DNA from 4 places in the Lysinibacillus sp. FSL M8-0134 genome. Region 1 is predicted to be linked to each of the others. Evidence: riboswitches for the same ligand, from Rfam matches in the RefSeq annotation. Region 1 holds a riboswitch; each other region holds the start of a gene.
The links. Region 1 has a riboswitch for cobalamin ahead of MKY49_RS20790 (ATP:cob(I)alamin adenosyltransferase). Riboswitches for the same ligand answer to the same signal wherever they lie in the genome.
Positions count from the first base shown of each region.

Region 2: linked by a shared signal. The riboswitch ahead of MKY49_RS20035 (FecCD family ABC transporter permease) and the one ahead of MKY49_RS20790 (ATP:cob(I)alamin adenosyltransferase) in region 1 are both predicted to bind cobalamin.
Region 3: linked by a shared signal. The riboswitch ahead of cobT (nicotinate-nucleotide--dimethylbenzimidazole phosphoribosyltransferase) and the one ahead of MKY49_RS20790 (ATP:cob(I)alamin adenosyltransferase) in region 1 are both predicted to bind cobalamin.
Region 4: linked by a shared signal. The riboswitch ahead of MKY49_RS10460 (ABC transporter substrate-binding protein) and the one ahead of MKY49_RS20790 (ATP:cob(I)alamin adenosyltransferase) in region 1 are both predicted to bind cobalamin.

Region 1 is NZ_JBBPAJ010000002.1:194,736-202,539, reverse strand. It holds gene MKY49_RS20805 (C40 family peptidase) at 1-1,034, shown strand, start outside; gene ytvI (sporulation integral membrane protein YtvI) at 1,135-2,193, opposite strand; gene MKY49_RS20795 (hypothetical protein) at 2,283-2,837, shown strand; cobalamin riboswitch at 2,931-3,128, shown strand; gene MKY49_RS20790 (ATP:cob(I)alamin adenosyltransferase) at 3,293-3,850, shown strand; gene MKY49_RS20785 (ABC transporter substrate-binding protein) at 3,834-4,784, shown strand; gene MKY49_RS20780 (tyrosine-protein phosphatase) at 4,920-5,687, shown strand; gene MKY49_RS20775 (MATE family efflux transporter) at 5,826-7,193, shown strand; gene MKY49_RS20770 (putative RNA methyltransferase) at 7,196-7,804, shown strand, end outside.
Region 2 is NZ_JBBPAJ010000002.1:37,371-45,174, reverse strand. It holds gene MKY49_RS20050 (response regulator transcription factor) at 1-385, shown strand, start outside; gene MKY49_RS20045 (YdhK family protein) at 427-996, opposite strand; gene MKY49_RS20040 (biotin transporter BioY) at 1,119-1,715, opposite strand; cobalamin riboswitch at 1,859-2,047, shown strand; gene MKY49_RS20035 (FecCD family ABC transporter permease) at 2,192-3,238, shown strand; gene MKY49_RS20030 (ABC transporter ATP-binding protein) at 3,244-4,035, shown strand; gene dapF (diaminopimelate epimerase) at 4,084-4,938, shown strand; gene MKY49_RS20020 (dicarboxylate/amino acid:cation symporter) at 5,031-6,254, shown strand; gene MKY49_RS20015 (DMT family transporter) at 6,294-6,608, opposite strand; gene MKY49_RS20010 (DMT family transporter) at 6,608-6,961, opposite strand; gene MKY49_RS20005 (TetR family transcriptional regulator) at 7,033-7,611, opposite strand.
Region 3 is NZ_JBBPAJ010000001.1:1,125,829-1,133,632, forward strand. It holds gene MKY49_RS05450 (glycerol-3-phosphate dehydrogenase/oxidase) at 1-1,325, shown strand, start outside; gene MKY49_RS05455 (alpha/beta fold hydrolase) at 1,329-2,246, shown strand; gene miaA (tRNA (adenosine(37)-N6)-dimethylallyltransferase MiaA) at 2,233-3,135, shown strand; gene hfq (RNA chaperone Hfq) at 3,254-3,484, shown strand; gene MKY49_RS05470 (rhodanese-like domain-containing protein) at 3,582-3,884, shown strand; gene MKY49_RS05475 (hypothetical protein) at 3,930-4,325, opposite strand; gene MKY49_RS05480 (DMT family transporter) at 4,584-5,438, shown strand; cobalamin riboswitch at 5,480-5,655, shown strand; gene cobT (nicotinate-nucleotide--dimethylbenzimidazole phosphoribosyltransferase) at 5,745-6,800, shown strand; gene MKY49_RS05490 (trimeric intracellular cation channel family protein) at 6,854-7,459, opposite strand; gene MKY49_RS05495 (methionine gamma-lyase family protein) at 7,801-7,804, shown strand, end outside.
Region 4 is NZ_JBBPAJ010000001.1:2,067,393-2,075,196, forward strand. It holds gene MKY49_RS10455 (translation factor GTPase family protein) at 51-1,988, opposite strand; cobalamin riboswitch at 2,171-2,357, shown strand; gene MKY49_RS10460 (ABC transporter substrate-binding protein) at 2,484-3,479, shown strand; gene MKY49_RS10465 (precorrin-3B methylase) at 3,539-4,216, shown strand; gene MKY49_RS10470 (S9 family peptidase) at 4,289-6,277, shown strand; gene MKY49_RS10475 (class I SAM-dependent rRNA methyltransferase) at 6,361-7,557, opposite strand; gene MKY49_RS10480 (alpha/beta hydrolase) at 7,620-7,804, opposite strand, start outside.

The sequences.
Region 1 (7,804 bases):
AAGAAACTTCTCAACAAATGATCGAGAAAAAGGCTGAAATAGATAAACAAGTGAAGAAATTAGAGCAAGAATTAACAAAGCTACAACAAGAGATCGACGCAAAAGTTAAAGTATTTAAACAAGTACAAGCTGAAATTAAAGAAGTAGATGCTAGTATTGTTGAAACACAAAAACGTATTGAACAACGCTCTAAAATCTTAAGTGAGCGTATGGCTGCATATCAAGCACAAGATAACACTGTAGGCGTTTATTTAAATGTCGTTCTTGAAGCAAAAAGCTTTGCAGATTTAATGGACCGTGTCGTAGCGGTTAAAACATTAATGGATGCTGACCAAGAATTAGTGGATCAACAGGAAGCAGATAAAGCAAGCTTAGTGCAACAAAAAGCTACATTAGATGAAAAGCAAAAAGAGCTTCAAAAACAATTCCAAGAGCTTCAACAAAAGGAAAGCGAAATGGAAGTGAAAAAGGCTGAAAACGAAGCGAAATCACTTGCATTAAAAGCTCAAATTGCAACGAAACAAGAAGAAGAACGTTTAGAAGCGGAGCGTAAAGCAGCTGAAGAAGAAGCAGCTCGTTTACGTGCTCTTCAAGCAGCAACGCCAGTAGTACAAGCAACTCAAAATACTGGTGGTGGTCAACCACAAAAAATTATTGTTGGCTCTGGAGCTGGTACAGCATCATCAGGAGATGCTATTTCAACTGCTAAGCAATTCCTAGGTCGTCCTTATGTTTGGGGTGGTAGCAACCCATCAACAGGCTTTGACTGCTCAGGTCTTGTACAATGGTCTTACAAACAAGCAGGTGTTTCTTTACCTCGTACAGCATCACAACAATATTTAGCAACACAGCGTATTTCAGCAAGTGAAGCACGAGTTGGTGACTTAGTATTCTTCAGCTACGGGTCTGGGGTAGCGCACGTAGGTATTTACTTAGGTAACAACACAATGATCGATGCTCAAAACAACGGTGTCGTAATTGAATCACTTGATTGGTGGAATCAATACTTAGTAGGCTTCGGTCGTATTCAATAAGCAAGCCTCTTTAACTAATAGACGATTGACATGAGAAAAAGGTCATCTTTGTAGAGAAAAAATACAAAGATGACCTTTTTTTTATTTAGCTTAAAAATTTTTAAATTTTAAAGTTTAACTTAATGACACCTGTCTCTTTCAATGCAATAAAGAAAATTATAACAAAGGGACCGACAAGTAAACCGATAATACCAAATAACTGAAGACCAATGAACATGGCGATTAATGTTGGCAATGTAGATAAACCGATATGGTCTCCCATTAATTTAGGCTCGACTACTCGACGAATAATAAGTAAAATAGCAGCTAAGATGAATAATTTTACAGCAATAGCTGTGTTACCCATCAGTAAATGATAAAGTCCCCATGGAGCTAAAATAATGATAGAGCCTAGGAAAGGGACAATATCTATTAACCAAATAATAATCGTCATTGTTATGGCATATTTGGGCTGGATTAATAGAAGTCCAATAAGTGTGACGCCTCCAATAATAAAGCTTACAAATAAGTGTGCCTTCATATAACCGAAAGTTGCATCCTTTAGACGATTAAGGATAATCTTTATTTTCTTTGCAGTGTTGGGCTTTAAATATTTATAAGTGATTTGCTTTAATTTAGGCAAATCAAGCATAAATAGGAATAGAGCAATCATATAAACGAGAAGACTGATAAATAGGCTTGGAATTTCTGAAAAGAAGGCTGAAACTTTGCTATAATTAAAGAAGCTTAAAAAGAATTCTTCAACTTTTTTTATGAAATCCATTGTGGTTTTTTGAAGTGAAGCACTTACTTCTGGTGGAAAGTCTTCTGTATATTTAGAGATATTTTCTTGCATATGGAGCCACATATCTGATAGCTTGGAAATATAATAGGGAGCTTGCTTAGATAGTAAAATTATTTGCGACATGATTTGTGTAATGGACAGATAGCAAATAATAGATATAACCATAACACTCACTATGTATATAAAAGCAACTGCTATTTTCCGTGACATCTTCCATCGCCTTTTAAAGAACATGACGATTGGTTCTAAGAAAAATGCACTTATACCTGCAAATAGTAAAGGCATGGACACAGGGATAATAAAATAGGCAGCTACAAGTAAGGATAGAATCACAATTACTCGAAAAATCAATTTCCTAGCATTAAATTTATTCATAAACTCACCTTCTTTGCGAAAAAATTAAGTTAAGTGTACCATAAATCAAATTTTATTACGTTCTGAATCAATAAAGGTAGGGATAAATTATGGAAAAAGAGATTTTGCAACTTTTTAGTAATCTAACAGAGCGTGACCACGATATTCAATATGAATCTTACGAGGAACTAATGAAAATTATGCAGGAGCCCGTAGATTGGACATATGCAGTATGGGAACAGCTTGTACAAGCACTTACATACAAAGATGGACATGCTCGTGCACGTGCTGCACAAATTTTATGTGCCTTAGCCGCAAAAAGTGATCCAGAAGAAAGGGTATTGGAAGATTTTTTGAAAATTTGGGCTGTGACGTATGATGAGCGATTTGCCACGGCGAGGAACGCGTTACAAGCTATTTGGAAAATTGGATTAGCAGGTCAAGTACAAAGAGACTTAGTTGTCTCGTATCTAGCTAAGAGATTTCAAACCTGTTTGGATGAAAAGCATCCCTCTCTTATTCGCTATGATATTATTATTTCTTTTAAAAAGCTTTATGATGAAACGAATGACTCTAAATTAATAGCTATTGCACACCGCTTAATTGATGAAGAGCCCGAAGTTAAACACAAAAAGAAATATAAGGCAGCCATCCGTTCAAAGTAGCGAGATGGTGTTTTTTTGTACAGATGTAAAGTTTCTATTTGGAGTACAACTGTTTTTTCCTATTAATATATGGTAAACTGCTTTACAAATGAAATATTCTTGCAGAATAAAGGTGCTAACTAGCACAATCGGGAATTCGGTGAAAAACCGAAGCTGTTTCCGCAACTGTAAGTACAGCCATTATAAAGATATACCACTGTCTCCAAGGAGATGGGAAGGTTCTTTATAGCTCATTAAAATTCATTAATGAACTGTACAAGCCAGGAGACCGACCTTTATTTGAACGTATAACAACTCTTCGGAAGCTAGGAGGATATACGGCAAATTACATAGGTAATGTCATAGTAATTGGCAATCATTATGTTATTTTCGTCGTTCCTTTGCTTAAAGGAGCGGCGTTTTTTTATGCTATCGTTCATGTAAGAATTTATCAAAATGGGAAGGGGGTACATCAAGTGAAAAAGGATGCACGTTATTCTTGTTATCCGTTTATGCGTGAAAAGGCTTCAACGGTTGATTATGAGATTCGAACAGATAGTCTCACAACACATCTAGGGGTTGCATTAGCTGCAGTAAAAAAGGAGGATGTACAAGTTGTCGTAGATGATTTGCTGCTTATGTTACCTATGGCTTACCATGTCAATGGTTCAGTCCGAGGAAAGCTAGCAGTAACAGAAGAAGATCTTTCTTGGTTAAGCGAACGCTATGACTTTTATGTTCGTCATGTGAAGGAAGAAATACAAAGTTTTGTTTTACCTCAGGGCACAGAGGCTGCTGCTGCTTTACATCTTTGCCGCAGTGAAGCCAAAAAATCATATCGTACATTACATAAGGTTTCAGAGGAACGAGAGGTACCAGCTATCCTTTTCGACTACTTAGGCTTGTTAGCAAATGTATGCTTTGTCATGGCAGTCTATATGAATCACCAAGCAGGTATAGCTGAAATACCGTTTATTAGTAAATCCTATCCAATGAAAAAGAAAAGGGAGAGTAAGAATGAAGAAAGTATTTAATTTCCAATGGCTATCAGTGCTAGTACTAATATTAGTTTTAGCAGGTTGTGGTACCTCAGAAGATACAAAAAATAAAGAGGCTTCACAGGATACGCAACAAACTGAACAAACAACCTACAAAGTAACAGATGATCGTGGTGTAGAAGTAGAATTTAAAGAAGTACCAAAAACTATTGTTTCCTTACAACCAAGTAATACGGAGATTTTATTTGCACTAGGTGTTGGTGAGAAAATCGTAGGAGCAACAGAGTATGACACATATCCAGAAGCAGCACAAAAAATCGAACGAGTATCTGATTCTCAGAATTTCGATAGTGAACGCATTATAGCCTTAAAGCCAGATGTGGTCATTGCTTACACAATTGGCTCTAAGGATGCATTGAAACCATTAGAAGATGCGGGACTGAAAGTTTTTGTTATTGAATCTGCCACATCATTTGATGATGTTTATGGGGATATTGAACAACTAGCTGCTGTAATGGGTGTTGAAGATAAAGGAAATGAATTAAACGAACAGATTAAAGCGAAAATTACTGAAGTACAAACAAAGGTGAAAGAAGTAAAAGCACCGAAAAATGTTTATTTAGAGATTAGTCCTAAGCCAGATATTTATACGGCAGGCGCTGGAACTTTCCAGCAAGAAATATTAAATGCAGCCAATGTTAAGAATGTCTTTGCTGATTTAGACAATTGGGCGCAAGTGTCTGAGGAAGAGGTTATTGCGAAAAATCCAGAGGTTATATTAACAACAGTAAACTATACAGAAGATCCTATAGGGGAAATTTTGACACGTGATGGTTGGAATACTGTGAAAGCTATTCAAGATAAAGCTGTACAGTCTCTTGATACTGATATCTCTAATCGTCCTGGTCCACGTATTGGAGAAGCAGTAGAATTAGTAGCTAAAGCTGTGTATCCAGAGTTATTTAAATAACAATTCAAGGCTAGCTGATCTAACGGCTAGCCATTTTTATATGGTTAGTTATTACCTAGCGTGAAAATTGGAATTAATTTAATTTGTTCTATAGAATAAAGGTAAGAATGCTTAATAATTTAGGGAGGGTAGTGAATGGAACAGTTAGATACACAGGTTATTCCGTTTGAGGCAGTCTATAATTTCCGAGATATGGGGGGATATAAGACAAGGGATGGACGTATTGTAAAGAAGGGTTTATTCTACCGCTCTGCAGCACTTGCTAAAATGACATCAGCAGATAAAGAGCGATTTGAAATGTTAGGTATTAAAACTATTTTTGATTACCGTGACAACAAGGAAGCACAGCATAATCCTAACCCCGTGTTCTCACATGCTCGATATATTCAAATACCAGCAAAGGGTAATCATGCTTTTGAAATGCCCACAAATGCTGGTGGTAAAGATTTTTATAAAGTAGTAAGCCCCGAAATGTTCCGAAATTTTTATGCGCAAATGCCTTTTAATAATCCCTCATTTAAGGAGCTAATGAAAACCATTCAAAATCCTGATAATTTAGGTCTTGTTCACCATTGTGCAGTTGGAAAAGATAGAACAGGTATAGGAGGCGCCCTGATTTTACTAGCTTTAGATGTACCAGAGGAAACAATCATGGAAGACTACCTAGACACTAATATACACTTACAACCCATGGTGGAAAAAATGGCTCAAGCTATTCAGCATCAGTATAATGAACAAGAATTACAGCAATTTTATGCATTGATGTCTGCTCGTGAAGATTATTTACAAGCAGCATTGGATGCTATGGATGATCTCTATGGCTCAAAGACTGCCTTTATGGAACAGGAATTTGGACTAACAGCTGAAAAACGTAAGCAATTACAGTCTTACTGTTTGATGTAAGGAAAAGCCCTTTCACAAAGCTATGTGAAGGGGATTTTTTGTGTGGAAGCGCTGTCTTATCATAAACCTCTTTACAGTCTGAAAATTTGTGATAAGATACAATAGATTTTCAAGAAAAAGATAGGAGAAGTGAAAGTATTGGCAGACACAATTAAAGAGACAAATAAGTTAAGTCTATTCCATTTAACGTGGCCTATCTTCTTAGAAGTATTTTTATTTATGTTAATGGGACTAGCTGATACTTTTATGCTCAGTGCTTTATCAGATAATGCTGTATCAGGAGTAGGTGCAGCCAATCAATATATCCATATAGCTATCTTGATTCTTGAAGTGGTTGGTAATGGTGCATCCATTGTAGTTTCCCAATATTTAGGTTCAAGACGGTTCTTCGAAGCAGCAAAAATATCAGCTTTAGCTGTTACAATGAATTTGGCCGTTGGGCTTTTGATGAGTATTCTATTTTTCTTCTTTGCTGGTCATTTAATGACAATGATGAATTTACAGGGAGAAGTACTCCACTATGCGCAAAGCTATTTAGCAATCATCGGGAGTTTTATTTTCCTTCAGGCTATTATCAATGCTTTAGCTGCAATTATCCGCGTACATGGTTGGACGAAGCAAACAATGTACGTATCACTTGGTATGAATATATTACACGTGGTTTTAAATTATGGTCTTATTTTTGGGAATTTAGGTTTTCCAGAGCTTGGTGTTAAAGGTGCAGCTATTTCTTCTGTTATTAGTCGAGGTTTAGCGGTACTCGTATTTTTCTGGTTGTTATATCAGGTCATGGAAGTGCGTATAAAGATTCAATATTATTTCGAGTATTCTAAGGAATATGTAAAAAAAATATTGAACATTGGCCTACCGTCTGCATTTGAGCAGGTTCTTTATCAGTTTTGTCAAATCATCTTCTTGTATTATGCAACATATTTAGGAGCAGAAACATTAGCGGCACGACAATACGCCATGAATATTTCAATGTTTACCTATTTATTTGCGATTGCTATTGGTACAGGAACAGCAATCATTATTGGTCGTCATGTAGGTGCAGGGAAAAAGGACGATGCTTATCATCAGCTTTGGACTAGCGTACGTGCGGCATTTGTTTTTACGATTATAATGGTCGCTTTTGTCACGATTTTCCGCAAGCAGCTTATGCATGTTTTTACAGATAACCCTAACGTTATAGCAATTGGAGCATCCGTGTTAGCTTTAAGTATTTTACTTGAGACGGGCCGCACGATGAATATTGTTGTCATTAACTCGTTACGTGCTTCAGGGGATGCGAGGTTCCCTGTGAAAATCGGATTTCTGTCAATGGTTTGCATGAGTCTTCCATTGGGTTATTTATTTGTCTTTGTACTGGATTGGGGCTTGGTTGGAATTTGGCTAGCCATTTCAGCAGATGAATGGTTGCGGGCAATTATCGTATACTTTAGATGGAAGAGCCGTAAATGGGAGCGATTTGCCCTCGTTTCACCTAACGAACAGAAGGAGGCATAGCAATGGGTGCATTATCTAAACGTGCAATAGGGGCAGCATTAATGGATCAACAGATTAATCTTTTTGCTTGTCCGGTTTGTCAGCAATCGATGTATGTTTATGAGCAAGGGAGGTTGGTTTGTTCTGCCAACCATTCATTTGATATTGCCAAGCAAGGCTATGTCAATATGCTAACGAATAGCGTCTCCTCTAAATATAGTAAGAGTCTTTTTGAATCCCGCAAGGCTGTAATTGATAGCGGAATCTATGATGTAGTGGAAGCTAAAATCAGTGAGATTGTAGCGCCTGCAAAAAAAGTGCTTGATACTGGATGTGGAGAAGGATCACATTTAGCTCGAATTATGAAGGCCAAAAAGTATGGGATAGGTATAGGAATTGATATAGCAAAAGAAGGCATAATGGCTGCAGCTCGTCATTATCCACAACAAATTTGGTGTGTAGGTGATTTGGCGAAAAGTCCGTTTGCGAAAGCAAGCTTTGATGCAATTTTAAATATTTTATCACCTGCCAATTATGAGGAGTTTAAACGGCTTCTTGCGCCTGATGGCTGTATTGTAAAGGTTGTGCCACAAAGCGGATACTTACAGGAACTGCGTGCTCAATTATATGCA
Region 2 (7,804 bases), 160 kb from region 1:
TGAGGAAGAGTTATTAGCGCGTATACATGCGGTATTAAGAAGGGCGAAAATAGATGAAAAAGTTATATGCTTTGAGGGGCTACGATTAGATAAGGAAGCGTTTGAACTTTATTTTCAACAAAAGGCAATCTCATTAACACCAAAGGAATTTTCCATGCTAGCCTTATTTTTAAATCATCAAAATAAAGTATTTTCCAGAGAACATCTTATCAACACAGTTTGGGGATATAATGTAATGATTGAAGATCGTACGATTGATTCACATGTGCGTAATTTACGAGAAAAATTAAGAAAAAGCGGCTTCCCTGCGGATGATTATTTACAAACAGTATGGGGTATCGGTTATAAATGGCATAAGTCCGCAGCACTTGAACATAAAAACTAGAAAACAACCTCTACCATACCTACTGGGAGAGGTTGTTTAAATTATTTTGAAGTTAACTCTTCTTCTGTTACCCATTTATGATTTTTTACTGCCTCACCATTTAAAGTGGAAGTGTAATCCACCATATAAACAGTTGTTTGTACAGCCTCTTCAATATGGACAAGCGCATTTTCCATACCTTCCATATGCGCTGCATCCGTTTTTACTTCTGTACCAGGAGCCAGAGGTGCTTCTTCGGGATCAATTAATTCTTCGTGAATGACCCACTTATGATTTTTAACAGGTTCTTCACCTGTAGTTGGTTCATAGGAAATAACATAAGCAGTCGTATCATAGGCCCCGACTATTTCTGCTTCTGCACCTTTCATACCGTCCATATGCCCGTTCGTAATAATAGCTGTACTTCCTACAGGAAACTTCGGATTTTCAGCAATTTTTAATGTAGCTGGTACTTCGCCTGAACTTGAATGGTTCATTGTCGAATGATCCATTTCTTCAGTCGTATGATTAGATGTAGACGCAGGCTTCGTTTGATCCACCGTACAAGCAGATAAAGTAAGTAAAGCTAATACTGATAGTAGTGCCATTGACCATTTTTGTTTGAATATCATGTTATATCCTCCTCACTATTTGCTAATACTGTAGCAAATAAATGTGCAGAAATAATGGACATGATCTACTACCAAAAATCAAATCACATCTTTCATCTAACAAGAAAGATGTGAGGAATTATTTATTGAATGGGCATGATTTTCAATGTTTTTTGTAATCGATAGGCGAAGATGCCAGCGAAAATCGCTAAGATAAAATCTTTTGGTAGTGGGGGGATCATCCAGAGCCAAGCTAGTTTATATGAAAAGACCTCTGGTGCACTTGCCCATAGTTTGTAGGCAAAATACATCCAATTTGTCCCTAGGAAATAATTAAGCGCAGTTGCGATTAACGCTGCCGCAATATAGCTTTTCTTTGTTGCACTTCGTTCTACAATTAGTCCTGCAACAAATGCTGCTCCAATAAATGTAATAATAAACCCAAAGGTAGGGCTTAAAATTTGTCCAACTCCCCCACCAAAACGAGCAAAAACAGGCGCTCCTGCTAATCCTATGCACATATAAACTGTACAGGCGAGCGCACCCTTTCTGCTACCAAGAACCAGTCCTGCTAAAATAGCAAAAAACGTTTGTAGTGTAATCGGTACACCACCCACCATCATAAATGGGGCAAAGGAGGTAATATTAGCCCCTATCATCATAAGTGTTGAGAATAACCCAATATAGGTAATGTCAATAGTTCTTAATTTATGATGACTCTGTTGTGTAGCAGTAGCCATAAATTTCACCTCGTTATAAACCTTCTTACTGCTAGTGTAAAAAACGAATATAATTGTGTCAACCTTATTATAGTTTTAAGTTAACTCAATTATAGTGTAGACTAACTAATTATAAAAATGTATGATAGAATCGTCACAATTTTATAACTTTAAGTACTATTGGTGTGATATTTTTTGAATGTCACTTAAAAGGGAAGTCGGTGGAAGTCCGACGCTGTCCCGCAACTGTAACGAGGAGTCTTATAATATTTTTTGCCACTGTGTTAGTATGGGAAGGCCATTATAGGATGCTGATTCGAAGCCAGGAGACCTGCCATTAGTAATACCTGTAATGCCCACGAGGATGCAAGCAATTACGGACAATAGCTGGATATTTTCTGACTTTGTTTAATCTAGGGTATTTCTATGCGTATTTTCGTATGGAATACCTTTTTTTATTGCTTCATCCATCAATACTTAGTAGGAGCTTTAAACGGATGAATAAAAAATTTATGTTTTTTTCCTTAATACTTTTCTTCGTATTAATCGTTTCTATGACAATAGCCGTTATGGTTGGGTCTGTATCAGTTACACCCTTCTATGTATGGAAAGTTATTCTTTCTAAAATCCCCATTATACAAAATGGCATAGAGCAAGACTGGAGTCGCTCACAGGAAATCATTATTTGGCAAATAAGAGCACCACGTGTTTTACTCGCAGCTATTGTTGGAGCTGGTCTAGCTATTGCTGGGGCAGCAATTCAGGCACTTGTGAGAAATTCCATTGCTGACCCTTATATATTAGGGATTTCGTCAGGTGCAGCTGTTGGAGCGACCTCAGTAATTATTTTAGGTGCCTTTTCATTTTTAGGAATCTATGCTCTTTCTGTATCTGCATTTTTAGGGTCATTACTTGCCATTGCGCTCGTATTTTTCTTATCACGAGTTGGTGGTCGTGTCTCAATTTTTCGCTTGTTATTGGCGGGGATGGCTGTGTCCTTTATTTTAACGGCCGTTTCCAATTTCATTTTGATGATGTCGAAACAAGAAGGGGCTTTAAAGGCTGTTATGTTTTGGATGCTAGGGAGTCTAGCTGGAGCCAAGTGGAATAATATTGTAATCCCGGCTTTCATATTCTTCCTCGTATTTGGGCTACTATGGCTACACTATCGAAATTTAAATTTATTATTACTAGGGGAAGAGGCAGCTGTAACGTTAGGGGTTAATTTACAGCAATTTCGTATTCAGCTCATTTTACTTGTTTCGTTGTTAACTGGTGTACTTGTCGCAGTCAGTGGCTCTATTGGATTTGTGGGATTAATCATTCCACATATCGTTCGGTTAATTGTGGGGTCAAACTATAAATATGTGATACCTATTAGTGCTTTAATTGGAGGAATCTTTTTAGTGTGGGCAGATGCTTTTGCCCGAATAATCATCGCACCTCAAGAAATGCCAATTGGTATTATAACGGCCTTTTGTGGAGGACCATTTTTTATTTGGCTACTCCGTCGTAACAATTATTCTTTCGGTGAAGGAGACTAACTTATATGACATTAGAAGCAAAGCAGCTATCATTCTCCATTTACGATGAGCGTATACTACATGAAGTAAGTATTCAAATAAAAGAAAAACAACTTGTTGGACTCATTGGCCCTAATGGTAGCGGCAAATCCACATTGCTAAAAAATATGTATCGTCTGCTAAAACCGGAAAGTGGTATGGTATTATTAAACGAACAAGATATTTTAAAGCAATCAAGTAAATCGATTGCTAAAAATTTAGCCGTTGTTAGTCAAGAAACACCTGTTTTATTTGACTTCACAGTACATGATTTAGTCAGTATGGGAAGAACGCCACATAAAAAACTATTGGAGCTTGATCAAGAACAAGATTTCCGAATTGTGGCAGATGCTCTTCTACAAACTGGTATTTCACATTTGGAGAAACGAAGCTTTAGCTCTCTTTCCGGTGGAGAGAAAAAGCGCGTAATGGTTGCACGTGCTCTGGCACAACAAGCTAAGGTATTGATATTAGATGAGCCGACGAATCATTTAGATATACAGCATCAACTCCAGCTTATGGACTTAATTCAAACTCTACATTTAACTGTAGTCGCGGCTTTACATGACTTAAATATCGCAGCAATGTACTGTGATCAAATTTACGTTTTACAGAATGGACGAATAGTTTGTCATGGGACGCCAGAAGAAGTACTTACTCCAACGTTGTTACGGGAAGTATTTCATGTTTTTGCTGATATTCAAATACATCCACTAACTGGTAAGCCTTATCTTACATATGTTCCAGAGCAATTTGCCAAAAAGGTTAACCAATCATAAGAAAGTTAAAAGTCTATACATCTACCATCCTTTACAAGGAGTGAATGTATGAAAATAGCCTTTACGAAAATGCATGGTATTGGCAACAGCTATATTTATCTTGATCTTTTCAGGTATGATTATAATGACAATATCTTTTGTGAATTAGCTAAAAAGATAGCAAATGTCCATACAGGCATTGGCTCGGATGGATTAATTATTATTCAACCTTCTAAAATTGCTGACTGTGGTATGCGCATTTTTAATAAGGATGGTACAGAGGGATCTAACTGTGGAAACGGACTTCGCTGTGTTGCAAAATATATTTTTGAACGCCAAATTGTGCGACAAAAGTTTTTTACAATTGAAACAAAAGCAGGCATTATGTACGTAGAGGTAGTGGTTCAGGATAATACAGTCATAGATGTGATTGTCGATATGGGTAAACCTTTATTGTATCGTAAAGATATACCGATGTTAGGTACCCCTAATAAGCTCGTCATCAATGAATTATTTACAGTGCCTCCACATAATTTGTTCCTAACAGCGTTGTTTTTAGGAAATCCAAACGCGGTATTTTTTATCGATGATATAGAAAAAGCGCCGTTAAGAACACTAGGAGGCATTATAGAAAATGATGTGAGATTTCCTAATCGTGTTAATGTTGAATTTGTACAGGTCATCCATTCAAAAGCCTTACAATTTAGAGTTTGGGAGCGAGGTTCTGGTGTTACGGAGGCGTGTGGAACAGGTGCTTGTGCTGCAGTAGTAGCTGCTATTTTAAATGGTTTTTGTCAGAGGGGAGAAGAGATAACTGTTCATCTGAGTGGAGGTGACTTAAACATACGATGGGCTGACGATGACCATGTTTGGATGCGAGGCCCAGCGGAGTTTATTGCAGAGGGGATATACGAATTTTTATAGCGTCTAGCAAGTCACATTGTTCTTCGGAGCATGCTTAAAAAATTTACAAGCAATATCACTGAAGTGTAAATGATCCTTGAAGGGATGTGAAGATGGGAAAACTGAGGGCTTATCGGTTTTCTATGTTTTTATTAATTGCCATTCTTCTAGGTGTTATTATTGGCTTGCTTTTTGGTGAGAAGGCTACGGTGTTAAAGCCTTTTGGTGATATTTTTATTAATTTATTATTTATGATTGTTGTGCCATTAGTGTTTTTCTCCATTGCATCCTCCGTTGCTAGTATGGAAAGCCTCAAACGTTTAGGTAAAATTATGGGCTCAATGATGCTCGTATTTATAGCAACAGGCATTATTGCCGCCATTATCATGTTAATTGCTGTTACTATTTATCCCCCTGGGGCTGAGGTATCCGTTCAGATTGTATCCCCTGAAACAACAGAGGATTTAAGCTTTGCTGAACAATTAGTTAACACCTTCACTGTGCCTGATTTTATGAATTTATTATCCAGAAGTAATATGCTAGCACTTATTTTATTTGCTGTCTTAATCGGGCTTGGCACAGGATTAACAGGAGAAGCAGGTAAGCCGTTTGCGCGTTTTTTAATAAGTGGTTCGGAAGTATTTATGAAGGTCATCAAGCTAGTGATGTACTATGCACCAATTGGATTAATGGCTTATTTTGCAACATTAATAGGGGATTTTGGAGCGGCATTGCTTGGGGATTATGCTAAAGCCATCATTCTCTACTATCCTGTTGCTATCCTTTATTTTTTAATCGGCTTTACTTTATACGCTTTTATTGCAGGTGGAAAAGTAGGAGTTATAAAGTTCTGGCAAAATATTTTAACGCCTGCTGTGACAGCATTAGGTACAGGAAGTAGCTTTGCAACACTGCCTGTTAATCTAACAGCTGCCAAACAGATTGGAGTGCCAAAGGATATTCGTGAAACCGTATTACCGCTTGGTGCTACCATTCATATGGATGGCTCATGCTTGTCCGCCATATTGAAAATAGCGTTTGTTTTCGGTGTGTTTAATATGGATTTTACAGGATTCAGTACTTTTGTAACCGCAATTGGCGTCGCCTTACTATCAGGTATTGTGATGAGTGGTATTCCAGGTGGAGGTTTCATTGGAGAAATGCTTATAGTCACATTGTACGGTCTACCAGTTCAAGCTTTACCGATGATCTCTGCTATAGGAGTAGTAGTAGACCCTCCTGCTACAATGGTAAATGCTACAGGTGATACTGTGGCAAGTATGATTGTAACAAGAACAATAGAAGGAAAAGATTGGATACAGCAAGAAGTGGATTAAAAAGGACGCCTCTGAGGGGCGTCCTGTAATATTGTCCGATTAAGAGACTGCTTTTAAACCTGCAACACCAATGATAATAGCAATAATACTTATAATACGTGTTAGGTTTTTTGATTCTCCAAAGAAAATGATATTTACAAGCACAGCGCCAACAGTACCAATACCAACCCAAACAACATAGGCAATGCTTAACTGTAAATAATTGAATGATGCATATAAAAGGGCGAATGATAATCCAAAGCCACCGATATATATTAATAAATTTCGTACGGTTTTATTTTGACTATAAAAGCGTAAACCTACAACACCTATAATTTCTGACATTGCTGCTAATACTATATATATCCAACCCATTATGCATTCACCTCTTTCTGTTCTTCATGCTCTGCTGATGAGCTATCTGCAAGTTTTAACCCGATAACGCCTGATACTAATATCAACATAAAAATACCTTTAATGGCATTAAATTCTCCATCGAAAATAAAAATATCCATTAATGTAGTACCGATTGCACCTGCTCCAGCAAAAATAGCGTAGACTGTGCCAGTAGGTAAGTTTTCACATGCTTTTGATAAAAAGTGAAAATCAAGAGCAATCATAGACACAATAATAACCCAATGCCACCAAGAGTTAGCTACATTAAAACCAAATATCCAAAACAACTCAAATAAACTTGTTAGTCCAACATAAACCCATTCTTTTTGCATAAAAAATTTCCTTCCATATAGTATATTAATGACTGACATTCAGTCATTTTCGAGGTAAAGAAGAACGCCACTTATGTGTGACGTAGGCCAAGTGCATGATATAAAAAGTCTAGAAGCTCAAGCTTTAGTAGCTTCATCGTTTCATCTTTGCTATCATCAAACAAATAAATTTGTTCTGCAGCAGATTCTATGAGACCAATAATAAGCTTTGCTGAACGTGATGGATCGATAGAATCACGAATCATTCCTTGTTGCTGAGCAGATAATAAAAAATTACCCATCCAAGCATAATAAGGGGCGTAAATATTTTCCCATTCTTTTAAATGCTCTGTTTGAGCAATACCCGCATAAATGAGTGCAACGATATCGCCATATTCTTTCGTAATTAAGAAAATCATCTCAACAACCTCTTCTAGTTGTTGCTCAAAAGGTTTATCAATAGAAATACCTTCTTCTAAGGTTACAATAATTCTTTCAACCATATGTTTTGCAATAGCAGGCATAACAGAAAGGCGAGACGGGAAATAGAGATAAAAAGTTCCTTGGGCAATCCCTGCAGCTTTGACGATATCCGAAACCTTTGTTTTTTCAATTCCTTTTTCACGAAAAACTTCAATAGCAGCTTGAATAATCTTTTCTTCCTTTGACATGCAATCCCTCACTTTTGCCTTACTTGATTAGTATGTTACAGGAGAAGAAAATGAATGTCAACAAAAAATGACTGATAGTCAGTCATTTCCCTCTAGACCTTAAAAAAGACAATACGACTTCAGTTGTTGCAGGACATGAGTCTTTGGATTAACATTCCTACTCGTCAGCTTAAAAGATTAGTTTGGGACGATT
Region 3 (7,804 bases), on a different contig from region 1:
AAAAGGGCTCGCTCGGTCCTTTCACAACATCTCTAGCATTAAAGGTATATGACCGTTTAGCGGGTGTTAAAAAAAATGAACGAAGAACGATGTTAAACGCTCAAGAAACACTAGCATTAGAGCCATTACTCAATCAAGATGGACTTGTTGGTGGCGGCTATTATGTTGAATATCGAACGGATGATGGACGTCTGACGATTGAGGTATTAAAGAAGGCTGCTGAATATGGTGCACTGTGTCTTAATTATGCAGAAATGAAGGAATTTATTTACGAAAAGAAAAAGCTTGTTGGCATTAAGGTGGAGGATCATTTAACGGGGAGAATACTCGATGTTCATGCTGCACAAATTGTCAATGCTACAGGGCCTTGGGTAGATGAAGTGCGACAAAAAGATAAAGTAGCTGATAACAAGCAATTACGATTAACAAAGGGTGTTCATATTGTCCTAAAACAAAAGGACTTTCCACTGAAGCAAGCTGTTTATTTTGATATTGCCGATGGGCGTATGGCCTTTGCCATTCCACGAGATGGCAAAACCTATGTAGGGACAACTGATACTGTCTTTGAAGGTGATCCTGTACATCCTATTGCAACCCAGCAAGATGTGGATTATTTAATTGATGCAGCTAAACGTGTTTTTCCAACAGCTACAATTACTAGAGAAACAATTGAATCCACTTGGGCAGGAGTACGCCCACTAATTTATGAAAAAGGAAAGGACCCTTCTGAAATTTCAAGAAAAGATGAAATTTGGACGGCACCAAGTGGTTTAATGACGATTGCAGGTGGAAAACTCACAGGTTATCGTCAAATGGCAGAGACAATTGTAGATAAAATTGTTAAGGTTCGTCGTTATAAGCATGCGAGTGAATGTTTAACTCGTGAGCTATCACTCTCGGGTGCAAAGGGAATAAACGCTATTAATTTCCCTGACTATATAGCCTATAAAGCACGAGAAGGTGTCCAATATGGCTTGAATTATGATGAAGCCAAACAGCTTGTACAAAAGTATGGTACGAATGTTGATGCGTTATTTGATCGTGTGAAATATTTACATGAACATGGCAGTACAATGCCTTTAGCCTTACATGCCATGCTATTGTATGGCATTGAAGCAGAAATGGTCTATACACCGAGCGACTTCTTTATTCGTCGTACTGGCTTGTTATACTTTGATATTGAAGCAGTGAAGCTCTATAAGCAACAAGTGGTTCAAGTAATGCAACAACACTTGAATTATACGGAAGAACAAAAAAATACTTATATAGCTGAATTAGATCAAGCTATCATGGATGCGACAAATTTTGTAAATGAAGGGGAGTAAGGGATGGAGCGTTATATTCAAATGTCGGATGATCAATTTGTCTTCACGCGAACATTGGAGCCATCAACGCCATGCATTGGTCATATACACATTTTGCATGGTATGGCAGAGCACAGTGGTCGTTATGTAACATTTGCCAAAACACTCAATGCATTTGGCTATGCTGTAACGATGCACGATCATCGTGGACATGGTGAAACGGCCGCTTATAATGGCACATTAGGCTTCTTTGCTGAAGAAAACGGCTTTGAACGTGTTGTAAAAGATGCCCATGAAGTGATAATGCAATTACATGCACCGTTTGCAGATGTCCCATTCATTCTATTTGGTCACAGTATGGGTTCATTCATTACACGGCGTTATATTCAACTATACGGAGAGCAAGTTGATAAAGTAATTCTTTGTGGTACCGGAAATGTTACAACTTTGCATGCAGTGGGAAATATTGTCGCTAAAGCATTAGCGAAGGGACTTGGTAAAGAGTCGGAAAGTAATTTGTTAAATCAGCTGAGCTTTGGTAGCTTTAATAAACAGTTTCCGAATCCAAAAACTGCCTATGACTGGCTATGCTCAGTACAGAAAGAAGTCCAAAAGTATATTGATGATCCCTATTGTGGCTTTATTCCGACCAATCAATTTTTCGTTGATTTAACGACGGGCTTAACAACACTAAATCGTAAAAAAGAATTAGCGAAGGTAAGACAAGATCTTCCTATCCTCTTGATTAGTGGTAGTAAGGATCCCGTAGGTGAACAGGGGCTAGGGGTTTACGCAGTTGCTGAACAATTAACTGCGGTAGGTGTAAAAGATGTAACGGTTTATTTATTTGAGGATAAGCGGCATGAAATTTTAAATGAAGACAATCAAGAAGAAGTCTTTCAAGTTATATTACGGTGGTTAAAAAAATATGATACAAACTAGATTACAGCAGGCAGAGGTCGTAGCTATTGTGGGGCCAACTGCTTCTGGGAAAACAGCTTTAAGTATTGAACTTGCAAAAAAATATAATGGTGAAATCATAAATGGTGACTCCATGCAAGTTTATAAAGGACTGGATATAGGGACTGCTAAAATTACGGAAGAAGAGATGGAGGGTATCCCACATCACCTACTAAGCTTTTTAGAGCCGACAGAATCTTTTTCAGTGGCAGATTATCAAAAACTAGTGCGAGCCAAAATTGCAGAAATCCAATCTCGACATAAGTTACCCATTATAGTAGGTGGCTCGGGCTTATATGTACAAGCTGTCTTATATGATTTTCAATTTACTGATGAAAAAGTCGATGAGGCTGCACGTAAAGCCTATTATGATGAATTAGCAAAGCTTGGCCCAGAGGCAATGCACGATAAGTTAAAACAACTAGACCCTCAAACGGCTGAAACGATACATCCAAACAATACTCGACGTGTGATTCGGGCATTGGAAATGTTAGAATTAAGCGGTGTATCCAAAGCTGCAGAAGCACAAAATCGAGGTGAAGTGCCTCTATACAAGCATGTCATTTTAGGGCTAGGTCAAAATATGTCACGTGAAGTGCTGTATGACCGCATTAACCATCGTGTTGATTTGATGATGGAAAAAGGTCTTTTAGAAGAGGTTAAAGGATTATGGCAGCAAAATATTCGAGATGTTCAGTCCATACAAGCGATTGGTTATAAGGAACTATATGATTATTTGGATGGAAAATGTTCCCTTGAGGAAGCGATAGACAGTTTAAAACAAAATTCTCGCCGCTATGCAAAAAGACAGCTTACCTATTTCCGCAATAAAATGGATGTCTATTTTATGACGACACATGAGCAATTATAAAAGTTGACATATTTTCTTGCTAATTAAAGAAATATTTCTAAAAATTACTAATTGATAAATTGGTAGAACGTGCTACTATAGGAATGAAGAGGTAGAAAGTTAGTAGGGAGGCTATTTGATGAAATCAATCAACTTGCAAGATACGTTTTTGAACCAACTACGTAAAAACAGTGTTTTTGTAACTGTATTTCTGTTAAATGGATTTCAGTTAAAAGGGACTGTGAAATCATATGATAATTTTACAGTTTTATTATTAGATGCTGAAAATAAACAGCACCTAATCTACAAGCACGCCATTTCTACATTCGTTCCAGCTAAACAAATAGATTTTTTAGAGACAGAAGCATAAAAAGATAGTATTAAACAGTTAGTGTTCTCCACACTGGCTGTTTTTTTTTCTTCAGGCTATAATGATAGAGGAAATTGATATTTGGAGGACGAGTTTTATGAAATCGATGGAAACAACGCAATTATTAGATCTATTGGATGCTAATGAAGACCTATATATTATTGACGTTCGAGAAGACGAAGAAGTAGCGCATGGCATGATTCCTGGCGCTCAGCATATTGCCCTTGGGACAATCCCAGAGCGTTTAGATGAATTAGATGTAGAAAAGCCGTATATTGTTGTATGTAAGGCTGGTGCTCGTTCTGCGAATGCTTGCGCCTATTTAGAAGCTCAAGGATTTGATGTAACAAATCTTGAAGGCGGCATGCTTGCATATGATGGAGAATTAGAATTTAAATAATGTGATACGTAAAAAGAAAGAGTGCCTACTCTTTCTTTTTTAGCTCTATTCTTTTAATGAATTCATAATGTAACCAAAGTTTTCTGCAAAATTGTTATAAAGATTCACATTTTTTTGTCCTTTAATCTTTGCAGCATAACTGGCAAAGTTCAAACCAGCCCCGTAAACTTGTAGTGCACCATTCGCAAGATCCCCCTTTTGGAGAAGCTCAATACCATCCTTTAAAAAATTGTCACTTTCATCAAAGTGACACTCCGTAATGTATTTATGTCCGCTATGAAATAATTTTAAATTTTTTATAATTGTATGTGCTGTTTCTTCGCTGATAGATGCGTCGATGTCCATTAATAACTGATTAATTGGTTTTACGAGCTGGGCATACAGGCTATCATGAGTTTCACATGTTTCAGCAATGGCGTTTCTTAATTCTTTTGCATTCATCGTATCTTCTCCTTTTTCATCATTTAGATTATTGAATAATTTACCTCATTTTTTCAAAGACAAACTCTCCTGAATTTTCAGAAATATGTTATGATAACATGAAATGAAGGAGGGATTTTGTATGTTTCGATCAATAGCACCCCCAACAATGTCTTTACAGTAGAATCTACTGTTTAGGCATCCGATAACTGATTGCTCATTCTTATTAGATTCTACTGTATAGGCTCAAACTATATGCGTAGAAAGTAGGAATTTTTAATGAGCGGAAAATTAGCATTTGTATTATCTATGGTTATTTTTGGTGCTGTCGGTGTTTTTGCAAGGTATATTCCTTTAGCTTCTAGTGAGATTGCCTTTTGGATGAGTGGCATTGGTGCTTGTTTTTTACTACTAATTTTTATTTATAAAAAGGAAAGCTTTGCAAGAAGCGCTATTGTCCTGAATAAATGGCCGTTATTAATTTCAAGTGTTGCTTTATGTGGAAATTGGATATTTTTATTTCAGGCGTATAAGGAAACGACCATTGCTAATGCTGCCCTAAGTTATTATTTTGCACCCGTATTGGTCATCTGTTTATCGCCTATTATTTTAAAAGAAAAGCTAGTTGCAAGAAAAATAGTTTATGTTGGTGTAGCACTTATCGGTCTTTTTTTGATAATGCAAAGTCAGAACGCAGAAAATAGTGGACACTTAATTGGTATTGTCTATGGTCTGATTGCGGCATGCTTTTACACCCTACTAACATTTACAAATAAAAATATTCGCGGGTTAAAGGAACCACATAATACGATTATCCAACTCTGTTTAGCTGCATTTTTCCTCAGCCTCTATATTGTAGGAACGACGGGTTTTCAGGTGATGCAAATAAATTTTGCTTCTATTCTATTACTCATCGTATTGGGCATTGTCCATGCAGGTATAGGGTTTTATTTATTCTTTTTAGGCATGTCACAGCTAAAAGGTCAAAGTATAGCTATTCTTAGCTATATTGATCCACTGACATCATTAGTGATCTCCACGATGATTATTGGAGAAAAAATGACGCTGCTACAACTAATAGGAGCCATTCTCCTATTAGGCTCCACATTACAAAGTGAAATCGAAAAAGTGTAAAAGGGTTTGACAGGAAGAATAAGCTGTCGTAGATTTAAAGTAATTTAATAAAAGCATTAGGTGCCCAAAGGGGAGAATAGGGAATAAAGTGAAAATCTTTAGCGGACCCGCCACTGTATAAGGGAGTTCTATAGTAAATACCACTAGCGCGTTGCTGGGAAGGTGCTGTGGAATGTTGAACTTGAGCCAGGAGACCTGCCTATTTGCTTTAAAAGGTATGGATGATGGAAAAGTCTGTAGTTTATTTGTTGTGACGATAAACTACAGGCTTTTTCTTTTTGTCTTAAAAGGAAAGGAGAAATTATCATGCAATTACTACAAAACACGTTACAAAACATCCAAGGTGCTGACATGAAAACGAGGGAGCAAGCAAGAAAGCGTATAGATGCTCTCTGTAAGCCCCCTGGTAGTTTAGGAAAACTAGAGTCCATTGCTGTGCAGCTTTCTGGGATAACTGGACAATTATATCCGCTCGTTGATAAAAAGGTCATTATTGTCTGTGCTGCTGATCACGGTGTTTGTGAAGAAGGTGTAACCACGAATCCACAAGATGTTACGGTCTTTCAAACATTAAATTTCCCTCAAGGTGGTACAGGCGTTTGTGCAATTGCAAACATTACCAATGCCAAGGTTGTCACAGTAGATGTAGGGGTGAAAGAAGAGATTCCACACGGTGCAGGTGTCATCATCAATAAAATAAAGTACGGTACAGACAATATGGCAAAAGGACCTGCCATGTCTAAAGAGGAAGCCATTCAAGCAATTGAAGTAGGAATTCATGTGGCGACAGAGGAAATAGCAAAAGGGGCTAATGTACTTGGCACAGGTGAAATGGGCATTGGTAATACAACACCTAGTGCTGCTATTTTAGCTGTATTGACTGGATGTGATCCAATTGAAGTAACAGGGTTTGGGGCAGGTGTAGGCAATGGTGGCATTGCTCATAAAGCAGCGGTTATTAAAAAAGCTATTGAGGTCAATCAACCAGACCCTCAAGACGGTTTAGATGTATTAGCTAAAGTCGGGGGCTTAGAGATAGGGGCCATGGCTGGTATCATACTAGGGGCAGCTGTCCATCGTAAGCCGGTTGTGATTGATGGTTTTATTTCAACTATTGCCGCACTTATCGCATATAAGCTTGAACCGAAAGTAAAAGATTATATTATCCCTTCCCATGCTTCAGAGGAACCGGGTGCTAAAATTGCCGCAGCGTTACTCGGCATTGAACCAATGCTACATATGAACATGCGCTTAGGAGAAGGCTCTGGTGCCGCCTTAGCTTTTCCCATTTTAGATGCAGCCTGCTCCATGATGAACAATATGGTGACGTTAGAGGAAGCGATGCAACTATTAGCTAAATAAAAAAGGAATAAGCCTGTATAGTTCCAATACTATTTGGGCTTATTCCCCACTCATTATGCTCGATTTAGCTTACGTAAAGGCAAACGCCATTTCATCATATAGGAAAGAATGCGTAACACTGTGATGATGGCGAATAAAATATAAAGGAAGATGTCTCCTGTAAACACTTCAAATCCAATAATTAGCCCTGCAAGTGCAGCCCAAACACCATACACCTCATCTCGTAGAACTAATGGTTTACGTCTAGCCAATAAATCACGCACAATGCCGCCACCCGAACCAGTTAAGACAGCAGCTACTATCACAGCACTAATAGGCATATCTAGTTTCACGGCATACAACGCACCTTGAATTGCAAATGCTGATAAGCCAATCGCATCTGTGAAGTTACCCCAACGATGCCAATGCTGAATCAAATGATGAGGGAAAATAAAAAATATAGTAATCGCTGCTAACGCAATTTGAAACATCATATCCTGCCCCCATAAGGTCGTGACAGGTAGTCCGATAAGTAAATTTCGAATAGCCCCCCCGCCAAAAGCAGTTACAATTCCGAGTATATAGACACCGAATAAATCGTATTCTTCTTCCATGGCAATAATTGCCCCAGAAATAGCAAAGGCAATTGTTCCGATAATACTAAAAACCTCCCAAGCCATTCCTTTCACCCCTTCTAGTAATAAATAAACTTCTTTTTATGTTAAAAGACTTTTCTTGAAACAAAATCTATGGATTTATGAGCCAAATTCAGTCATTAAACACGCTTCTTGAAACAAGTCCGCACATTAGCTTAGCGTAAAATGCGCTTAGAAACAATAGGCAAGTTTTGCAGGTACACATACAAATTGTTAAGATGATAATGAAATAAAGAAAAAGATCTGTCATGAGCGTTGATATACCAGTAGTTGATTAGCAAATTCTAGAGAGAGTTAGTTCAATTTAGATCATAAATATCTTACTGATTGAAATGCGGGACAACGGTGAAATGGAGAAGAAAAGAATGA
Region 4 (7,804 bases), on a different contig from region 1:
CTGCCGCTAAGAGCAAATCCCCACGCGAGCGGGCCATCCCAATCCCGATATTATTGGCAATGCATGGCGGCTTGTACTTCTTGCCAAGGGACGGTGTAGCCTTTGCCTTTCGCGCAAAAGATGCTAGAGGAACTATATTCAGGGTCGGCATTTTTATCGTAGCCAATTTGTGCAATGACTTCCTCGGGGTTATGGCACACATCATAGCCGTCAAACTGTAGTGTTAGTGCGCCCTTTCCATTTGTATAGGCAGCAAAGGTTGTACTATAGCTCATCAAAGTGGCAACGGGCGCACGTCCTGTTAGCACTACATCTGTTTCCGTCAAGATTGGGTCATCGAATGTACCCGCTGCTTGTTGAATGTCGGTCATCATGCGGCCAATAAAGTCATTAGAGGCTTTCATTTTAAAGCGATAGTATGGCTCCAGTAAGACATTCTGCGCTTGCTCAAGTCCTTGGCGTAACGCTCGGAAAGTAGCTTCTCGGAAATCACCGCCCGATGTGTGTTCATTGTGCCCGCGACCTGTCAACAGCGTAAAATGAACATCGGTTAGCGGGAAGCCTGTCAGTAGTCCATGATGCTCCCGTTCAAATAAGTGCTTTTCAACAAGTCGTTGGTTACCTACTGATAAATCATCCGCATGACAGGCATTGCTAAAAGTTATGCCTGTTCCACGTGGATTTGGTTCCATTAATACATGCACTTCCGCATAATGCTTGAGTGGCTCAAAATGGCCATAGCCTGTAACCGTTGTCGCAATTGTCTCCATGTATAAAATTTGTGGCTCTCCGAAAGAAACGACTAATGAAAAACGCTTCTGTAATACCTCAACGAGTACCTCTAGCTGAATAACGCCCATTATATGCACGTGGATTTCCTGGAATTTTTCCTGCCAGAGAACACGTAATGAAGGCTCTTCCGCTTCTAACAAACGAAAAATTTGTAGCACTTCTTTAATATGTTGGTCGCCTTCATATTGTACCTTTGCCTGTAAGGTTGGGACGAGCTCGTACGGCTGCGATTGTGTAGTACTGCCAATGCGGTCTCCAATAGTTGCCTGACTTAACCCTTTAACAGCAAATATCTCACCCGCTTCAACATGTTGAACGGTTTCAAAGCGATTGCCATTATAAAGGCGAATTTCTGTGATTTTTTCTGTTGTCTCGCCAAAGGTAAATTCATCCCGCACATGTAAGGACCCCTGCATGGCCTTCATAAAGGTTAAACGCTGGTGGCCGTCGTGTCGTATTTTAAAAACCTCTCCCTGAAACGGTGCATCCTGTTCAAAATGAGTATCGGTTAATAGAGGAAGCTGGGCAATAAATTCCTGAATGCCCTCATCCTTTAAGGCCGAGCCTGTAAAGCAAGGGAAAGCACATTCACTTGTAATCATGTCCTTTAGCTGTGCTAGACATTGTTCATGTTCCAACGATTCATTCAAAAAGGCATCGAGTAATTCTTCATCTCGCTCTGCCAGCCATTCCATCATACTACTAGAAAGATAATCTGCTCGAAGCGGTTCATCGATCAACAAGACATCTGGTGAGCAATCTTTACGTAGCTGCTTCATGACTGCCTCTACGTTGGCCCCTTCACGATCGATTTTATTGATAAAAAAGAAGGTTGGGACATGATATTTACGTAACAGCTGCCATACTGTTTCTGTATGACCTTGCACGCCCTCCACTGCACTGATAATAATAATGGCGTAATCCATGACTCGAATGGAACGCTCCATTTCAGGGGAGAAATCGACATGCCCTGGTGTATCAATTAACGTGTATGTATCATCGCCGATGTTCATGCGACCTTGCTCGGCAAATATGGTGATGCCACGCTTGCGCTCTAATTCATGATTATCGAGAAAGGTATCCTGGTGATCGACACGGCCTCGGGCTTGAATACTATTTGTATGAAAAAGTACTTGCTCAGAAAATGTTGTTTTCCCTGCATCGACATGGGCAAGTACACCAATTGTTTTGTACATAACCAATCCTCGTTTCTATCCATTGCTATCTTCCCATTGTAACAGAATTCTCGTAGAAATATTTCTTGTAAAATAGTTCGTCTTTATGTCGAAATAGTGCTAATATAATGGGGATTATGGATGTCACGCCATGTTCCTCATTGCGTGATTAATCTTCTTCTGCTAGTCTATCAATAGTATTAACCATTATAAAATGTATTGGTGCAAATGGCATTTGTCATTTGCTTAAAAGGGAAATCGGTGTAATTCCGATGCTGTCCCGCAACTGTAAATGGGGAGTCTATACAACGTGCCACTGTAGTGTAGCTATGGGAAGGCGTATAGATGATGAACCTAAGCCAGGATACCTGCCAATATGAACTGTTAACTAAGAACCACGAGGATGGGGATAGTGATAAAGGTGACCATACCATTTTTTCACTATGCTTCTCTCTTGGCGACAAGAGGGTTTTTTTATGCCCTCAAAACTATATTCATAACAAAGGAGATTAGGACATGAAGAAATGGAATAGTTTATGGCTCATCATGGTCATTGCCTTAGTAGCTGTTTTAGGCGCTTGTAATGCAACGGACAACAAAGAGTCTGCAGAACAGGGTGAAAAGGTTGAGCCGTCCGAGACAGCAACAACAGAAGTAACGATCGAAAATAATGATACAACGCAAACATACAAGGAAGCACCAAAAAAAGCGATTAGTTTAAATCAGCATGTAACGGAAATCATGCTGGCATTAGGATTAGAGGATTCCATGGTAGGAACAGCTTACTTAGATGATACAATCTATGAGCCATTACAAGAAGCTTACGATAAGGTCCCTGTGCTTTCAGATCAATATCCAACGAAGGAGCAAGTAATTGATGCAGAGGCGGATTTCTTATATGCAGGCTGGAAAAGTGGCTTTGGTGAAAAGGGCGTAGGAACTCCGGAAGAGCTAGAGGCATTAGGGATTCATACGTATTTACATACAGCTTCCAATATGACAAAGCCGACATTAGAGGATATTTTCACTGATATTCGCAATATCGCGAAGATTTTCCGGGTGGAGGATCGTGGAGAAGCCTTAATTGAGCAAATGACGAAAGACGTAGAAAGTGTACAGTCGAAATTACCGAAAGATGATGAAAATTTACGTGTGTTAGTGTTTGACAGCGGTGAAAAGGATATCTTTACAGCTGGTCAAAACTTTATGAATGAGCTAGTGACCATCGCTGGTGGTCAAAATATTTTTGGTGATGTGGAATCCGGCTGGACAACCGTATCAAAAGAAGATGCAGTAGACCGTAACCCAGAGGTGGTGGTTGTCATTGATTACGGTGAAACAACAGCAGAACAAAAGATTCAATTCTTAAAAAATGATCCCGCATTAAAGGAGATGGAAGCTGTTAAAAATGAGCGCTTTGTTATTCTTCCGCTATCAGCAGCATCTGAAGGAGTTCGAGCAGCAGAGGCGATTGAAATTTTAGCAAAAGGCTTCTATCCTGAAAATTTTTAATCTAACAACAATCCGAGCTAGCGTTTTTGCTAGCTCCTTTTTCATAAGGAGAGATATCCATGAATGCATTTCAAAAAAACGTACCAGATCAAACCTTCGAAACACTTAGCCAACAAGGCGAATTTACACGCTTAGCTGTCAGTCCTGGCATTATTAATAAGCATTACACGCCAGCACAATTTCAAAAAATAGCCGAGATTGTTGGAGAAAAGGGGGCAATTAAGTATTCGGCTTCTTATAGTATTATAGTATCCGTCCCGACGAGTGCTGCCGCACAAGCTGTTCAAGCCTTACAGGAAGCGGGTCTACATATTGCACCAGCAGTACCTAATATCGTCATGAAGGCATGTGATTTTTGTGATGGTGAAAAAATGGAGGCAGTGCATATTACAGAACAGCTTTATCATACGTTAGAGAGGATTCAGGTCCCTTCAAGAGTGCGTGTTAACGTGAATGGCTGTGCCTCTGCCTGCTATAACCCATCTTTTGATGATATAGGACTCGTTTATCAAAACGAAAGCTTTGATGTTTATTTAGGGGCTATACCGATGGGGGCAAAGGCACAGGCTGGCACATTATTCGCAAAAAGGGTAGGAGTAGAACAGATTGAAGGCTTTGTGCTACAAATTATAAGCCTTTATCAGGAGTATGCACGTCCTCATGAGCCCTTTTATAAATTTTATCGTAGAACAAAATCCACTGAATATTGGGAAATAGTAAAAGATTCTATCAAATAGCAGGAATATTACTTAGGGTGTCGAAGTATTGTAATAAGGCAATAAAAATTACAAATCCAAAGGAGTAAGAACATGACATCGAAACAAGGAATTCAACCAGAAGATCTTTATCACTTAAAATCGGTAGCAGATCCCCAGCTATCACCTGATGGCACTGAGGTAATATATGTAGAGACGCGTATTGATGAAAAGAAAAAAGACTATATATCCAATTTATTTTACATACACTTGAAGGATAGAACGCCAAAGCAATGGACATTTGGAGAGGATAGAACAAGTTCTCCTGTTTGGTCTCCGGATGGCAGTCAAATTGCCTTTTTGTCAACGAGAACGGGGCAGCCCCAAATTTATGTTTTGTCAAAAGCGGGGGGTGAGGCAAAACAAGTGACACATTGTAAAAATGGTGCGTCATCTCCTGTATGGTCACCGTGCGGAAAGAAAATTGCCTTTTCTGTTAAGCTAGGGAAGGATGAATCTATCTTAGACAAGGTGGAGGATGAAAAGAAAGAGGAGAAAGAAGTAAAGCCTCTCGAAATAGACAAGATGAAACATAAATCAGATGCAGGTGGGTTCTTGAATTTGGAGCAGTTTACCCACATTGCCATCGTCGATTTGGAATCGGGTGAGCTTGAGCAAGTGACGGAAGGAAATGAACATTTCCATCTTGATACATGGTCGCCAAATGGACAATATCTTACGTATTTAGCAGATAAAGCGGAGGATCTAGATTTCTCATTTAATATCGATATTTTCTTATTAAATGTAGAGACAAAAGAGACGCGCCAGCTTACGCAAGGAACAGGCATGTATTATCAAACATCATGGTCACCGAATAGTCGCTTTATTTCCTATGTAGGAAGTGAAAGAGAATTTGAAAATGCTACGCAAGCTAAGCTATGGGTGTATGATTTGCAAGACAATGTGCTGACATGTATCACAGGTGAATTTGATGCACCGATTGGGGATTTTGCTATTGGAGATTTCCTACAAGGTGTAGTGACACCACGTGTTCAATGGCTGAACGATAACAAAAGCTTCTACTTCCAAGTAACAGATCATGGCAATGCGGTGATTTATTTCGGTAATATAGAGGGCGAAATCTACCCAGCTATTCACGATGATCAATATGTTTATGGTTTCTCACTTGATGCTCAACAGGATAAAGCAGTTGTTGCTATTAGCACAACAACAAATCCTGGCGATTTATTTTACATCAACTTGCAAACAGGTGACAGAGAACAGCTGACATCCATCAATGAAGAATTTTTAAAGACGAGAACCTTAGCGGTACCAGAAGCCATTGAATTCGAAGGAGCAGAGGGCTGGAAGGTTAACGGCTGGATTATGAAGCCAGTTGGCTATGAAGCTGGGAATAAATATCCTCTCGTTCTTGAAATTCATGGTGGGCCACATGCCATGTATGCCAACACCTATTTTAATGAGTTCCAAATCTTAGCTGCTCAAGGCTTTGCCGTGCTTTATACGAACCCACGTGGTAGTCATGGCTATGGTCAAACATTTGTCGATGCAGTACGAGGTGATTATGGTGGTAATGATTATCAGGATCTGATGGCTGCCGTAGACTACACGTTGGAGCACTATGATTTTATTGACCAAGACCGTCTTGGTGTAACAGGGGGAAGCTATGGAGGCTTTATGACCAACTGGATTGTTGGCCATACGAACCGCTTTAAAGCAGCCGTGACACAGCGTTCCATTTCGAACTGGATTAGCTTCTATGGTGTTAGTGATATTGGCTATTACTTTACAGACTGGCAAATTCAAGCGGGCTTTGACGATATAGAGAAGCTATGGCATCATTCTCCACTGAAATATGTAGATAATGTGGAGACACCTTTATTGATTTTACATGGTGAAAAAGATTATCGCTGTCCGATTGAGCAGGCAGAGCAATTATTTATTGCATTAAAGCATCGTAAAAAAGAAACAAAATTCGTGCGTTTCCCTGAGGCTAATCATGAGCTATCTCGAAGCGGAAAACCAACGTTACGAATTAATCGACTCGAATATATTCGCGATTGGTTTGTGAAGTATTTATAAGGTTTTATTCGTGGCTTAAGAACTTTCTTAGGCCACTTTTTTACATAAAAAAAGAATCACAGCAAAGTGTGATTCCCTCCTAGTTAGTCGATCTTTTGAATGAATACGACCTTCAAGTAATTAAATTCAGGGTATTCCCGAGGCACACGGAAATCCTTCGGTAAACCGTATTCCTCGACAATTTTATAGCGTGTACGAGTCTCTTTAAAGGCTTGGTCAATAAAGCTTTTAAACTTTTTCATACCAAAGCTTGCATTATTGGTAGAAGCAACAATGATACCGTTTTTGGCCGTAATCGCAATCGTGTCCTTCAGTAATTTAGGGTAGTCCTTCGCCGTTGAAAACGTCATTTGCTTCGTACGTGCAAAGCTAGGTGGGTCTAATACGACAAGGTCGAACTGTAATGCATGACGCTGCGCATATTTAAAATAATGAAAGACATCCATCACTTTTATATCCTGTGCTTCATAATCAATGTCATTGACACTAAATTGCTCAATCGTTTTAGCTAGACTGCGTTTAGCTACGTCCACACTCGTTGTTTTATTAGCGCCTCCGAGGGCAGCTGCCACAGAAAATGCCCCTGTATAGGAGAACGTATTGAGCATGTTGGTGCTGTTTGCATAACGCTCACGTATAGCCAATCGTACCTCACGTTGATCAAGGAAAATCCCCGTCATCGCGCCATCATTTAAATGAACCGCATAGGTCATGCCATTTTCCTTCACCAAAAGGGGAAATTCGCCAGGCGTGCCCATGACAAAATCATCCTGTTCCATGTACTGCCCTTTACTATCAAAGCGTTTTTTCTCATAAATGGCTTGGTAGTTGACTGTTTCAGCAAGCGCCTCATAAACCATTTCTTTAAATGAATAAATGCCCTCACTATACCAACTCACCATATAGTACCCATTAAAAAAGTCAATTGTTAAACCACCAATGCCATCTCCTTCACCATTAAAAACTCGGAAGGCAGTCGTGTTGTCATTGTTAAAAAATGCTGCACGATTGTCGATCGCTTTTTTGAATTTTTTTATGAAAAAAGCTTTATCAATCGTTTCGTTGGCATCTGTTGTCAGCACCCAGCCAATCCCTTTATTTTGGATACCGTAGTATCCTGTGCCGATAAATCGATTATGGTGATCCATCAGCTTCAGGAGCGTTCCTTGCTCGGTAGGCAGCTGTTTTGCATTCACTGCATCCTTTGAAATAAGCGGGTAGCCTTTTCTTAATTGATCGGAAAATGGCTGTTGTATTTGTAGAGCAATTGTTTGTGTCATCGTGTCATCCTTTAAAAAACGTTTTGCTCTATTATCGCACTGTTTGAGTGGGATAGCCAAACTTATTTTAGGAATTGGGCGATTTTTTCCACCGTTTCAATCGTTGCATCTTCAAAATAATTCATTTTACTAAAATAGCTATGAATTAAACCTGGCATTGTGACATGCTCTACGGTAACACCAGCGTCCATTAGTTTTTGTGCATAGCTTTGGCCTTCATCAAAGAGCACATCTGCCTCGGCCGCAA